Regions from separate parts of the Comamonas sediminis genome, predicted to be linked through region 4. Evidence: predicted binding sites of a transcription regulator. Region 4 holds the regulator's gene; each other region holds the start of a gene.
The links. The regulator FNR, encoded in region 4, switches genes on or off when oxygen is low (the NO sensors DNR and NnrR bind a similar motif). The targets are predictions, from matches to a motif close to TTGATNNNNATCAA.
Positions count from the first base shown of each region.

Region 1: AB7A72_RS16895 (universal stress protein) is a predicted target of FNR. The motif match lies at 1,962-1,975, and genes of this name have one in related genera.
Region 2: AB7A72_RS14695 (oxygen-binding di-iron domain-containing protein) is a predicted target of FNR. The motif match lies at 2,001-2,014, and genes of this name have one in related genera.
Region 3: AB7A72_RS10250 (OmpW/AlkL family protein) is a predicted target of FNR. The motif match lies at 1,857-1,870, and genes of this name have one in related genera.

Region 1 covers NZ_JBGBDC010000007.1:191,673-195,054, reverse strand. Annotated here, with positions in the region: gene AB7A72_RS16905 (D-amino acid dehydrogenase) at 1-187, opposite strand, end outside; gene AB7A72_RS16900 (LysR family transcriptional regulator ArgP) at 242-1,186, shown strand; gene AB7A72_RS16895 (universal stress protein) at 1,384-1,806, opposite strand; gene AB7A72_RS16890 (metallophosphoesterase) at 2,265-3,110, opposite strand; gene AB7A72_RS16885 (LysR family transcriptional regulator) at 3,152-3,382, opposite strand, start outside.
Region 2 covers NZ_JBGBDC010000006.1:135,881-139,262, reverse strand. Annotated here, with positions in the region: gene AB7A72_RS14710 (penicillin-binding protein 1A) at 1-1,334, shown strand, start outside; gene cyaY (iron donor protein CyaY) at 1,404-1,733, opposite strand; gene lptM (LPS translocon maturation chaperone LptM) at 1,746-1,964, shown strand; gene AB7A72_RS14695 (oxygen-binding di-iron domain-containing protein) at 2,077-2,886, shown strand; gene ccsB (c-type cytochrome biogenesis protein CcsB) at 2,903-3,382, opposite strand, start outside.
Region 3 covers NZ_JBGBDC010000004.1:31,373-34,754, reverse strand. Annotated here, with positions in the region: gene AB7A72_RS10255 (O-acetylhomoserine aminocarboxypropyltransferase/cysteine synthase family protein) at 1-998, shown strand, start outside; gene AB7A72_RS10250 (OmpW/AlkL family protein) at 1,086-1,697, opposite strand; gene AB7A72_RS10245 (DUF808 domain-containing protein) at 1,970-2,965, opposite strand.
Region 4 covers NZ_JBGBDC010000001.1:623,161-626,542, reverse strand. Annotated here, with positions in the region: gene AB7A72_RS02750 (malonate--CoA ligase) at 1-509, shown strand, start outside; gene AB7A72_RS02745 (universal stress protein) at 617-1,060, opposite strand; gene fnr (fumarate/nitrate reduction transcriptional regulator Fnr) at 1,197-1,919, opposite strand; gene hemN (oxygen-independent coproporphyrinogen III oxidase) at 2,069-3,382, shown strand, end outside.

The DNA of each region.
Region 1 (3,382 bases), on a different contig from region 4:
AGTAGCTCACCGAGATCTGCGCGGCATTGGCAAAGCTGGTCTCCAGCGCCGCGTCCGGTTGGCGGTCCACGACGGTGACGTCGTGGCCGAGTTGCAGCAAATGCCAGGCAGTGCTGGTGCCGATGATGCCGGCGCCGAGGATGATGACTTTCATGGCTCTCAGTGTCTGGCATCTTGGCTGTAACATAAAGTGCAATTAAACTTCTTCAGGATTCATCAGTTCTACTAATACTGGAGCCCCATGAGCAACCTGGACCCGGTCGCGCTGGAATGCCTGGCCGCCGTGATTGAAGAAGGCGGTTTCGAGAAGGCCGCTGTGCGACTGAATGTGACGCAATCGGCGGTCTCGCAGCGGCTGCGCGCGCTGGAGGCACAGATCGGCTCGGTGCTGGTGGTGCGCAGCCGTCCGCTGCGCCCGACCGCTGCGGGACAGTTGCTGCTCAAGCACACCCAGCAGCTGCGGCTGCTGCGCACCGACCTGGAGCAGGAGCTGCACAGCCTGCTGCCCCACGCCATGGGCCGCAGCGCGCATGACGAGGCCATCTCGATCGCCATCAATGCCGACAGCATTGCCACCTGGGCGCTGGATGCGCTGCAGGACATCGCGCTGCAGCAGCTGCCGCTGGAGATCATCACCGACGACCAGGACCACACGTTGGAGCTGCTGCGCACCGGGGAGGTGCTGGGCTGTGTCACGACGATGCCCAGAGCCTTGCGCGGCTGCCGCGTGACGGCGCTGGGCGCGATGCATTACATCGCCGTGGCCTCGCCCGCCTTCGCCGAGCAGCATGTGCCGCAGGGCATCAACCGCAGCAACTTCAAGCACCTGCCGTTTCTCAGCTACAACCGCAAGGACGACATGCAGCGCGTTTTTGTCGCCCGTGCGATGGGGCTCAAGACGGTGGGCCTGCACCAGCTCTACGTTCCCAACTCCGAAGCCCAGGTGCGCGCCGTGGCCGCCGGCTGGGGCGTGGGCGTGGTGCCCGAGTTGCTCGCCCGTCCCTACCTGGCCGATGGCCGCCTGGTCAATGTGGCCGAGGCCCAGGTGCTGCGCGTTGATCTGTTCTGGCACTGCTGGAACCTGCAGTCGGCCTTGCTCAGCGCGCTGAGCGATGCGATGGTGCACAGCGCCAAGGGCAGCCTGGCGCCGCCCACGGCCGCAGCCCGCGCCACCGTGAAGGCATAAACCGCGCCATAGTCAAGGCATAAAAAAACTGCCTGCACCCCAAAGGATGCAAGCAGTTTCCGGATGTACCCCTGTGTTCATTGCACCGGTGGTTCCATCCCTCCCTCATCAGTAAACACGGTCAATGGCGAAGTATCCACGCCCAGTATTGCTACACGGTGAATAGCGCATGACAGCACCGTCATCTGGCGGCCGGCTTATCGCACCAGCAGTACCGGCACCTTGCTCTCTGCCAGTACCTGGGTGGCCACCGAGCCCAGCACCAGCTTGGCCAGCGCGCCATGGCCCCGGGTGCCCATGATCAGCAGGTCATAGCCGCCGTTATCGGCCGTCTCCGCAATGGTCTGCGAAATGGGGCCCACAGCGCTCTCTGCCACGGCCTTCACCTGGTGGGCAGCCAGGAACTCCTGCACCGGCGCCAGCACCTTTTGCGCTTCTTCCGAGTGGTAGTCATCCACCAGCGCCTTGCCCAGGGCCTTGGCGGCCCGGGGCGGCAGCAGCGGCTGCACCGTGAGTGCCGTGTAATGGTGGTTGGAGGTCAGCCACTCTGCGTGCGCTGCCAGGTAATCCAGCATTTTTTGGGTGTAAGGGCTGCCGTCAACGGCCAACAAAATACGCATGCCTTAACTCCTTCAACAAGGGGTGAGGGACCCAACACCGGTGCCACGACCAACGCTGGACTGTGAGCTGGCAAAACCCGCATACCGGCACCGGCAACGCGCTTTACAGGCTTAAATCATGTGTATCAGCTTATAGATTCATCGTCAAACGCACATTGATGTGCATCAGGCTTGGCGAAAAATTTAAGTGAAAACCCTTGGTTTTGATCGAATATGCTAAGCACGCACCGGAGAAGAAAAGTCGACCGTAAATGTTTTGCTGCTGAAATGCGCCCAAATGACTGTTTTAGGGACGCGGTATGCAAAATGGAGATGAATAGGCGGGATATATGCGCCCGCTCAAGGCATAGCGGCGGCGCAGAGGCTAGTCAGCGCCAAGCACAAACCTTACCGTACCGATGTTGTGGAGCCGCGCGAGAAGTCGTGGCGCGCCGAGCAGTCCCTGAGAACCTGTCGCCTTACACCCGCACCAGGCAATGCGGGTTGAAGGTCTCCTGCTCGCCCTTGCGCGCATAGCCCAGCGGGTTGGCCACGACCCGGCATTGCCAGGGGCGGCCATCGCTGTGCTGGCCTTTGGCCAGATAGTCGCTGGGCGCATGCAGGTGGCCGTGGATCCAGAGGTCGGCATAGGGCAGCAGGTCATCCAGCACATTGCAAAAGCCGGCGGTGCCAGGGGTCAGCCCATAGCGCGGATCGGCGCTGCGCAGGCTGGGGGCGAAGTGGGTGATGACGACGGTCTTGCCGTCAAAGGGCTCGGCCAGTGCGGCGCGCAGCCATTGCTGGCAGCGCAGCGCTTCGTCGCGCATCTCGGCAGCCAGAAAGGGCTGGCCGTTGCGCACGGTCTGGGCCTTGGTCAGGTAGAAGTTGGCGGCCTTGAAGGCCTTCTCGCGCTGCTTCATCAGCGCGCCCAGCTCGGTCACGCCGTTGTGCAGCGCAATCGCGTCGTAGTCGGACCAGAGTGTGGTGCCGATGAAGCGCACGCCATCGATCACCAGGGTTTCGCAGTCCAGCATCGTGATACCCAGCTTGTTGCAGCTGGCGCGCAGGCGCTGCCGGGCCATGTCGAAATCCAGGTTGTCAAACTCATGGTTGCCGGGCACCAGGATCACCGGCTCGGGCCAGTGGCCGCCCGCCTGCTGCGGGCTGAACTGGCCCAGGCCAAAATCTGCATCGTCCAGCATCGATCCATTCTGGTAGGAGCCAATGTCGCCGGCCAGGATCAGCAGCTCGGCGCCGGGCGCGGGCTGGGCGCGGAAATGGGGATGGGTCTCCAGGTGCAGGTCGGACAGGATTTGCAGGTGCATGGTGGCCTAGCCTACCATGGGCTTTGGCGGCTTGCAGCCCGCTACATCGGTAATTCCAGGTCAGGAAAAGCCGCCCGCGCCGACCGCTCCAGCGCATGCAGCATCCATTCCAGCGCCGAGGGCGGTATGTGCCCGCTGCGGCTGCGCCACAGCGCATCCACATGCACGGCTTCCACGCGCAGCGGCAGCGGCTGGAAGGCCAGCAGATCGGCAATGCCGGTGGCGGGCACAAAGTGGCGCGGCAGCACGGTCAGCAGATCGGTGCGCGCCAC
Region 2 (3,382 bases), on a different contig from region 4:
CCTTGCCCGCAGCAGGCCAGGAGCGCGACGAGGCGATCGACGAGGTGCTCGCCCAGCACCCGGACAATGGCAACATTCTCTCTGCCGTGGTGCTGGAAGCCGCACCGCGCAAGGTCGTGGTGATCCGCGCCGATGGTGATCCGATCGAGATCACCGGTGAGGGCCTCAAGCCGGTGCAATCCGGTCTGAGCGACAAGGCGCCACCCAACACCAAGCTGCGCCCCGGCGCTGTGGTGCGCATCATGGAAACCGCCAAGAAAACCTGGGAGCTGACCCAGCTGCCCGAGGTCGAAGGGGCGTTTGTCTCTCTCGATCCGCGCAGCGGTGCCATCAAGGCACTGGTCGGTGGCTTCGATTTCGACAAGAACAAGTTCAACCACGTGACCCAGGCATGGCGCCAGCCGGGCTCCAGCTTCAAGCCCTTTATCTATTCGGCAGCGCTGGAAAAAGGTTTTTCGCCCACGACTGTGATCAATGACGCTCCGCTGAGCTTCCCCGGATCGGCAGGGCAACAACCCTGGGAACCCAAAAATTCTGATGGCCGCTTCGATGGCCCCATGACGATGCGCCAGGCGTTGGCCCGTTCCAAAAACCTGGTGACCATCCGCGTGATGCAGTCGGTGGGCCCGAAAAAAGCCCAGGAATGGGTCACGAAGTTCGGCTTTGATGCCGACAAGCAGCCCCCCTACCTGCCCATGGCGCTGGGCGCCGGCTCGGTCACACCGATGCAGATGGTGGCTGCCTATTCGGTATTCGCCAATGGCGGGCACCGGGTCAATCCTTATCTGATTGCCAAAATCACCGACCACCGGGGCAATGTGCTGTCCGAATTCACGCCGCCCGCCACCGATGACCTGCCCCGCGCCATTGATGCCCGCAATGCGTTCGTGATGGACTCGCTGCTGCAGGACGTTGCCCGCTACGGCACGGCTGCCAAGGCCCAGGCCCAACTCAAGCGCCCTGACATCTATGGCAAGACCGGTACCACGAATGATTCGGTGGACGCGTGGTTTGCGGGCTTCCAGCCCACCAATGCGGCCGTTGTCTGGATGGGATATGACAACCCCCGCAGTCTGGGTGCGCGCGAATATGGTGGGGGCCTCAGTCTGCCCATCTGGATCAACTACATGCAGCACGCGCTCAAGGATGTGCCGGTGGCCAAGATGACGCCTCCAAACGGACTGGTCAACGTCGGCGGTGACTGGCTCTACGAAGAGTACGCCCGCAGCGCGCCTAATCTGGGACTGGACTCGCCGGCGCCTACCGCCGACACCATGGTGCCGCCACCGAACGCTGATGAGCGCAACAAGATTCTGGACCTGTTCCGCAACTGACGCAGCAGCACCCAGCCACCAGGCCAGTCCGTATCGCTACGAACTGGCCTTTTTTGCGGGCGATCCGCTTCAGGCCTTGAAGACCAGCGGCAGACCTGACTGGACTGCGGCATCGCGCGTCAGGTCGGCGAAGAAGTCGTTACCGGTCTTGGTATCGCGCCACACGCTGCCATCCCACTTGTAGTGGTAGCCGCCGGATTTGGCCGCCAGCCATACCTCATGCAGCGGAGGCTGCAGGTTGATGATGATCTGGCTGCGGTTGGCAAAGACCAGGGTCAGCAGGCCGCCTACGCGCTGGGCGTCGATATCGGCATCGGTCTCATCATTGATGCGGTCGCAGGTCTGCTCAACCGCCAGCAAGAGTTTTTCCGCGGCATCCAGGTATTCGAGTTCGTTCATTACAATGCTTCAATGTGGAGTATTTACCAAATTGTATGCAGGACCTTTGTCCTTGCCACCGGTGCGGCACTATTGGCAGCTTGTGGCCAGCGTGGGCCTCTGTACCTGCCGACCGAGCCTGCAGCAGCCAACCGGGCGACCTTGCCGCAGACGCTGGACCCCAGTGCACCGGACCGGCCTGAGCCCCAGTTGCAGCCGTCCCCGGTGATGCAGGCCCCTGCCAGGCCCTGATGAAAGCGGCGGCGGCAATCCACCCCGCCTGCATCCTTGATCCACCTCAAGGTCCAATCCACTACACCCCGTTACAGTCACGCCCGTTGCAATTGATGTGTGGGCGGAAGAGATGGCGTTGGAACCTGTGGAACTGTACCGTGACGAGCAGCATGCTTGTCTGATGTTCACCGATCTGGTGGAAGAGGATGCGCAGGCCGTGCAGGCCAACCAGTTCCTGATTGTCGACCATGGCACCGGCGCCATCATCGACCCGGGCGGCAACCTCGCCTTCAATGAACTGTATATGGGCATGGTGCGCTATTTCTCGCCGCACAAGCTGTCCTACCTGATCGCATCGCATGCCGACCCGGACATCATCGCCTCACTGGACCGCTGGCTCACCTCCACCCGTGCATCCTTGGTGATCTCCCGCGTCTGGGAGCGCTTTGTGCCGCATTTCACCAAGGTCGGCAAGACGGAAAACCGGGTCATTCCCGTGCAGGACCCCGGTGGCATTCTGCCGCTGGGCCAGAGCCAGTTGCACATCCTGCCCGCGCATTTTCTGCACGCGGAAGGCAATTTCCACTTCTACGACCCGATCAGCCGCATCCTGTTCACCGGCGATCTGGGGGTCTCGATGACCGATGGCTATATCGCCCGCACGCCGGTGACGGACCTGGCCCCCCATATTCCCCGCATGGAGGGCTTTCACCGGCGCTACATGGTGTCCAACAAGGTGCTGCGCCTGTGGGTGGCCATGGCGCGCCAGTTGGATATTTCATTGATCGTGCCTCAGCACGGCGCACCCATCATGGGCCCGGCCATCGCCCAGTTCTTTGACTGGCTCGACCACCTGATGTGCGGGGTCGATCTGATGGACAACCAGAACTACACCCTGCCCCAGCAGGCGATCTCGCCGCAGCCGCAACGCCCGCAGTAAGCCTGGTCCGTACCGCTTACAGCGTACCGTAGCTGTGCAAGCCGGACAGGAACATGTTCACCCCCAGGAAGGCAAAGGTCGTCACCACCAGGCCCACCAGCGCCCACCAGGCCGAGACTGCACCGCGCAGGCCCTTGACCAGGCGCATGTGGAGCCAGGCAGCATAGTTCAGCCAGACGATCAGCGCCCAGGTCTCCTTGGGGTCCCAGCTCCAGTAACCGCCCCAGGCCTCGGCCGCCCACAGCGCCCCCAGCACGGTGGCAATAGTGAAGAACGCAAAGCCCACGGCGATCGCCTTGTACATCAGGTCATCCATGATCTGCAGGCGCGGCGTGCCCCGGTTGATCCAGTGGCGCAACCCGATCATCAGCGCAAAGAACAGCTCCAGCGGCAAGGCCATGCGCAAGGTCTTGTCGAGCGAGGGGTAGAGGCTTTCATCACCCCAGACACGGAAGGCCGCCAACGGCAGCACCAGCACCAGCATGGGTACGAGCAC
Region 3 (3,382 bases), on a different contig from region 4:
CGGGCGACAACATCGTCTCGGCCAGCACCTTGTATGGCGGCACCTACAACCTGTTTGCCCACACCTTTCCGCAGCAAGGCATCGAGGTGCGCTTTGCCGATCCGCGTGACCCGGCCAGCTTTGGCGCACTGATCGACGACAAGACCAAGGCCGTGTTCATCGAGTCCATCGGCAACCCGCTGGGCAATGTCACCGACATCCGCGCGCTGGCCGATGTGGCCCACCGCCATGGCGTGCCGCTGATCGTCGACAACACCGTGCCATCGCCCTATCTGCTGCGCCCCATCGAGCATGGCGCTGACATCGTCGTGCACTCGCTCACCAAATACCTCGGCGGCCATGGCACCAGCGTCGGCGGCGCCATCGTCGACAGCGGCACCTTCCCCTGGGCGGAGCACAAGGCGCGCTTCAAGCGCCTCAACGAACCCGATGTGAGCTACCACGGCGTGATCTATACCGAAGCGCTGGGCCCTGCGGCCTACATCGGCCGCGCGCGCGTGGTGCCGCTGCGCAATATGGGCGCGGCCATCTCGCCGCAGAACGCGTTCCAGATCCTGCAAGGCATCGAAACCTTGGCGCTGCGCATGGACCGCATTTGCCAGAACACCCAGAAGATTGCCGAGACCCTGCAAAAGCACCCCAAGGTCGCCTGGGTGCGCTATGCGGGCCTGCCAGACCACCCGGACCATGCCATTCTGCAAAAGCAGTCGGGCGGCCGCGCCTCGGGTATTTTGTCGTTCAGCCTCCAGGCCGCCGATGGCGAAGGCCGTGCCGCAGGCGCCCGCTTTCTGGATGCTTTGCAGCTGTTCACGCGCCTGGTCAATATTGGCGATGCCAAATCACTGGCCACGCACCCGGCCTCGACCACCCACCGCCAGCTCGACAGTGGCGAGCTGGAGAAGGCCGGCGTCAGCGAAGGCATGGTGCGTCTGTCCGTCGGCATCGAGCATGTCGATGACCTGCTGGCCGATCTGGATCAGGCGCTGGCCAAGGTCTGAGGGGCCGTCGCACGCAAAAAAAGAGCCGCTTGCAACAAGCGGCTCAATCACAGTGCTCTTTGATCCGTGGACGGCTTCAGACCCCGTTTAGAAGCGGTAGCCCACACCGACACCCAGCAGCCAAGGATCGACCTTGAAGGTTCCCACCTTGGTGCCCGCCGAGCGCACATCGGTCTTGATGTAGACCTTCTTCACATCCACGTTGATCGACCAGTTCTTGTCGAGCATGTAGTCAAAGCCGATCTGCAGTGCGGCGCCAAAGCTGTTCTTCTTGATCGATGGATCGAGCGCGGCCTCAACCGCCGGTGCGAAGTTCACGTTCGAGAAGCGCGTGTAGTTCACACCAGCGCCCAGATAGGGCTTGAACGCGCCCATGTTGGTGAAGTGGTACTGCGCCAGCAGGCTGGGCGGCAGGTGCTTGAGCGTACCGATCTTGGCGCCGTCAGAGCGCAGGTCGTGCTTTTGCGGGTAGGTCAGCACCAGCTCGGCCGCGATATTGGGCGTGAAGAAGTAGGTCACATCCACTTCGGGAATGGTCTTGTCATTGATCGACAGACCCAGGCCGGTGGAGTCCTTGTTGGCGCTGTCCAGGTGCACCGCACGCAAACGCACTTGCCAGGGGCTTTGCGCCTCCTGCGCCATCGCGGCGCCCGACGCCATTGCACATACAGCCGCCGCTGCCAACATCATTTTTTTCATCATCATTGCCCTCGCTGCGATCTTGCTCGCATGGATTGAAAAGTAGCTGAAACGAGCCAGCATCTGCATGCCCGGCCAGCGCCAAGCGCCGGATAGGTGGGTGGCAGATCTGCCTGCTGTCCATGCCCTGCATCTTCTTCCTCTGCGCGCCAGGCGGCCCTGACCCAGATCAACGAGACAAAACAAGCCATGAAAAAAGGCGGCCCGCTGTTGCGATGCCGCCTTGAGGTCTTTACTGCAGCCGCATCCCAACGATGTGGCGCTGCTGCTGATCAGTGCCTGCGCAACTTGTGCCAGGCCTCCACCGCCAGCACCACCAGGCCACCAATGGCCGCGCCGACGGCCACGTGCACCAGCGTCGGTGCCAGCAGGGCCACCACACCGCCCATCGGGGTCACGGTGCTCTGCAGCCAGTGCTCGATCGGGCCGATGCCATGCACCAGCAAGCTGCCGCCCACCATGAACATCGCAGCCGTACCCACAATCGACAAGCCGCGCATCAGCCAGGGCGTAAAAGCGATCAGGCCCCGGCCAAACGCCTTTGCGGCGGCACTGGTCTTGCGCATCAGCCACATGCCCACATCGTCCATGCGCACAATGCCGGCCACTAGGCCGTATACAAACACGGTGATCGCCAGCGCCACAGCGACCAACACCACCAACTGCTCGGCAATCGGCTTGCTGGCGACGGTGCCCAGCGCAATCGCCATGATCTCGGCCGACAGAATGAAATCGGTACGCACGGCACCCGCCACCTTGGCCTTTTCATAGGCCACCGGGTCCATGTTCTTCTCGTTGGCGGCTTTGACCGACGAAGGGGCTACACCCATTTGTGCAGCCTGCTCTGACTCCTTGACGGCGTCATGGGTGTGCTTGGGCTTGTGGAACAGGCTGAGCACCTTCTCCACCCCCTCAAAACACAGGAAAGCGCCGCCAATCATCAACAGCGGCGTGATCAGCCAGGGCGCAAAAGCACTGATCAGCAACGCTGCCGGCACCAAAATGGCCTTGTTCTTCAGTGAGCCCTTGGCCACCGCCCAGACCACCGGCAACTCCCGGTTGGCCTTGACGCCGGTCACCTGCTCGGCATTCAGCGCCAGGTCATCGCCCAGCACCCCCGCCGTCTTTTGCACCGCCACCTTGGTCTGCGTGGCCACATCGTCCAGGATGGCCGTGCTCTTGCCCGCAGCCGTCTTGGTCATCAGCGCCACATCGTCAAGCAAGGTCGCAATATCATCGAGCAACATCAATAAACCAGCACCAGCCATTACGCACTCCCTATCCAAATTCGGTGGCAAATCATAGCGATTTCACAATGCAATGCCGTCTCAAGCCCCGTAAAACGGTGATTTCTACGTTTTGTTGGAGGTTGTTCACAAAACTTTATGCAGGCCTTGTCAACCACTTCAGCGCGCGGCCCGTTGTACACCCATCTACACCAGAAAGGTGAAAGGACTGAAATGACTGAAGTGTTTGCTATTTGGCCTGAAGACGAACGTGACCGTAAGCGTGCTCCTGCCCGCTTCTGATACCAGCGAAGCTTGCCAGCGGTTGAGCCAGAACTGAAAACCCGGCACCCGCAGCGATTGCAGGCTCACTGATCTCTCTCACTTTAGCCCCGCTCTGCGGGGCTTTGTTTTGTCTGGCGCCGTCCTCCTACAGGGCCGCACACCAAAGCTCTCTGC
Region 4 (3,382 bases):
GCGATGATGGCCAGGCACTGGGCGCCGACGAGATCGGCCATATCCAGGTGCAAGGCCCCAATGTGTTCAGCGGTTACTGGCGCATGCCCGAGAAGACCGCCCAGGAGTTCACCGCTGACGGCTGGTTCAAGACCGGTGATGTCGGCAAGATCGATGCGCGTGGCTATGTGACCATTGTGGGCCGCAGCAAGGATTTGATCATCTCCGGCGGCTACAACGTCTACCCGGCCGAGATCGAAGGCTTCATCAACGAGCTGCCGGGCGTTGCCGAAAGCGCGCTGGTGGGGGTGCCACACCCGGATTTTGGCGAGGTCGGTGTGGCGGTGGTCATAGCCAAGGCAGGCCAGCAACTGGACGCCGAAGCCATCATTGCGACCCTCAAGAAGCAGCTGGCCAACTTCAAGATTCCCAAGCGCTGCTTTGTCGTGGCCGAGCTGCCCCGCAACACCATGGGCAAGGTGCAGAAGAACCTGTTGCGCGACCAGTACCAGGGCCTGTTCAAGGGCTGATACCCTGCAGAGGCGGTTTGGAGCCGCCATGACAAAACCCTCGCTGGTTGCAGCGCATCCGCTGCCGCAAGCGAGGGTTTTTTATCGGGGTTGAAGTTATGCGGCGGTCAGCGCAGCACCAGCACCGGTATCGTCGCATGGGTCAGCACATGCTGGGTTTCGCTGCCCAGCAGCAAACGCTTCAAGCCCCGGTAGCCGTGCGAGGCCATCACAATCAGGTCGCAGTTTTCCTTCTTGGCCGTCTCCAGCAAGGCTTCGGCAATCAGGTCGGACTTGATCACCAAGGTCTTGATCGGCACGCCCGTTGCGGCACCTTCGGCCACGACCTTGTCAACCACGCTCTGCGCAGCGCGCTGCCAGCCTTCTTCGATGCGTGCGATGTCATCGGGGTTCTGCATCGTGCTGCCTTCGAAGTAGCTGCGCGGGTAGTTCGGCGAGATATTGACGGCGGTGACGGTGGCATGGCTCAGCTTGGCCAGCGCCAGCGCATGGCGGACCGCTTTCTCGGACAGCTCAGAGCCATCGGTGGCAAGCAGGATATGTTGGTACATGACAGGCTCCTTTCGGGTCAGACTCTGGACAGGGCCACAGGCTGCTGCCTTGCCCTGGTTTCATCTCCAAGCATCGCCGCTTATCGCGCGGAACGATGTCGGATCAGGCCGCATTCGTGTCTCGGGCCTGCACTTTTCAGGCCGAGCAGGCCTGGGTGTTGATCAGACCCTGGAGCTTGTCGGTGTCGAGAATGCGCACATGGCGCTGCTTGACCTCGATGATGTTCTCCTCGGCAAACTTGGAGAAGGTGCGGCTCACCGTTTCAAGTTTCAGGCCCAGGTAGCTGCCGATTTCCTCGCGGGTCATGCGCAGGATCAGTTCATGCTGCGAAAAGCCCCGGGCGTGCAGCCGCTGCACCAGGTTCAGCAGGAAGGCGGCCAGACGCTCTTCGGCACGCATGCTGCCCAGCAGCAGCATCACGCCGTGCTCGCGCACGATCTCGCGGCTCATGACCTTGTGCACATGGTGCTGCAAGGCCGTCACTTCGCGCGACAGGTCCTCGAGTGTCGAGTAGGGCATCACGCAGACCTCGGCATCTTCCAGCGCAATCGCGTCGCAGGAGTGGCGGTCATTGACGATGCCGTCCAGGCCGATGATCTCGCCCGCCATCTGAAAACCGGTGACCTGGTCACGCCCGTCTTCTGTGGCGATGCTGGTCTTGAAGAAGCCGGTGCGAATCGCATACAGCGAGGTGAACGTCTCGCCATTGCGGAACAGCGCACTGCCGCGCTTGATCTTGCGACGGGTGGCAACGATCTCGTCGATACGCTCCATTTGTTCGGCCGACAGACCCACGGGCATGCACAGCTCGCGCAGATTGCAGTTGGAGCACGCCACTTTGATGGAGTTGGATGTCATGTATCAATACCCGTGAACAAATATTCGTGTAGGAACGGCGTTCCATGTATGGGCCTATTGTGCGTGCAGGCGCCAAATGGGTTCTTGATGTATATCAAGGACGGGTGGCAAGCCTTGGGGCACATTGGGGGTCCGCAAGGATAAAGCCCATGATTTCCCTGACCCCCGAACTGCTGCGCCGTTTTGACGTCCCCGGCCCCCGTTACACGTCGTATCCTACCGCAGACCGATTTGTTGAAGCCTTTGCTGCGAATGAGTACAAGCAGGCGCTGGTGCAGCGCGGCCACGGCCTGGCTGGGAGATTGGCGCCGCTGTCGTTGTATGTGCATGTGCCGTTCTGTGCCTCGCTGTGCTACTACTGCGCCTGCAACAAGATCATCACCAAGCATGCCGAGCGGGCCGACGAATACCTGGATTACCTGGAGCGCGAGCTGGATCTGCAGCTCGCCCACCTCAGCACCCGGTCCACCATCAGCCAGCTGCACCTGGGCGGGGGCTCGCCGACCTTCCTGAGCGATGCGGGTCTCAGCCGCCTGATGGACATGGTCAAGCAGCGCTTCCATCTGCAGCCGGGCGGCGAGTACTCGATCGAGATCGACCCGCGCACCGTGAGCCGCGAGCGCCTGCTGCACCTCTACCAACTGGGTTTTAACCGCCTGAGCTTTGGCGTGCAGGATTTCGACCCGCTGGTGCAAAAGGCCGTGCACCGCGAGCAGCCCGCCGACCAGGTGTTTGCGCTGGTCGAGCAGGCGCGCGCAATCGGCTTTGAATCCATCAATATTGATCTGATCTATGGTTTGCCGTTGCAAAGCCCGGCCAGCTTCGCCCGCACGATGGAGCAGGTCAATGCGCTGCGGCCTGACCGCATTGCGCTCTACGCCTATGCGCATCTGCCCGAGCGCTTCAAGCCCCAGCGCCGCATCCTGGTGCAGGACTTGCCCAGCCCGGCGGACAAGCTGGCCATGCTGGCCCAGGCGCTGGCCGCGCTGGAGGGTGCCGGCTATGTCTACGTGGGCATGGACCATTTCGCGCTGCCCGAGGATGCGTTGGCGGTGGCCAAGCGCCAGGGCCGCCTGCACCGCAATTTTCAGGGCTATAGCACGCAGCCCGATTGTGATCTGCTGGCGCTGGGCGTCTCGGCCATCGGCCGCATCGGCGCCACCTACAGCCAGAATGCCAAGACGCTGGAGGAGTATTACGACCTGATCGACCAGGGCCAGATCCCCGTGGTGCGCGGGCTGGCGCTGACGCGCGATGACCTGCTGCGCCGCGCGGTGATCATGGGTCTGATGTGCCAGGGCAGCCTGGCGATCGAATCGCTGGAGCAGGCCTGGCTGATCGACTTTGCGCAGTACTTTGCCGCCGAGCTGGCCCAGCTGCGCGAGCTGCAGGCGCAGGGCCTGGTGGACGTGCGAGACGATGTGATCAACGTGACCGAGCTGGGCTGGTACTTTGTGCGCGGC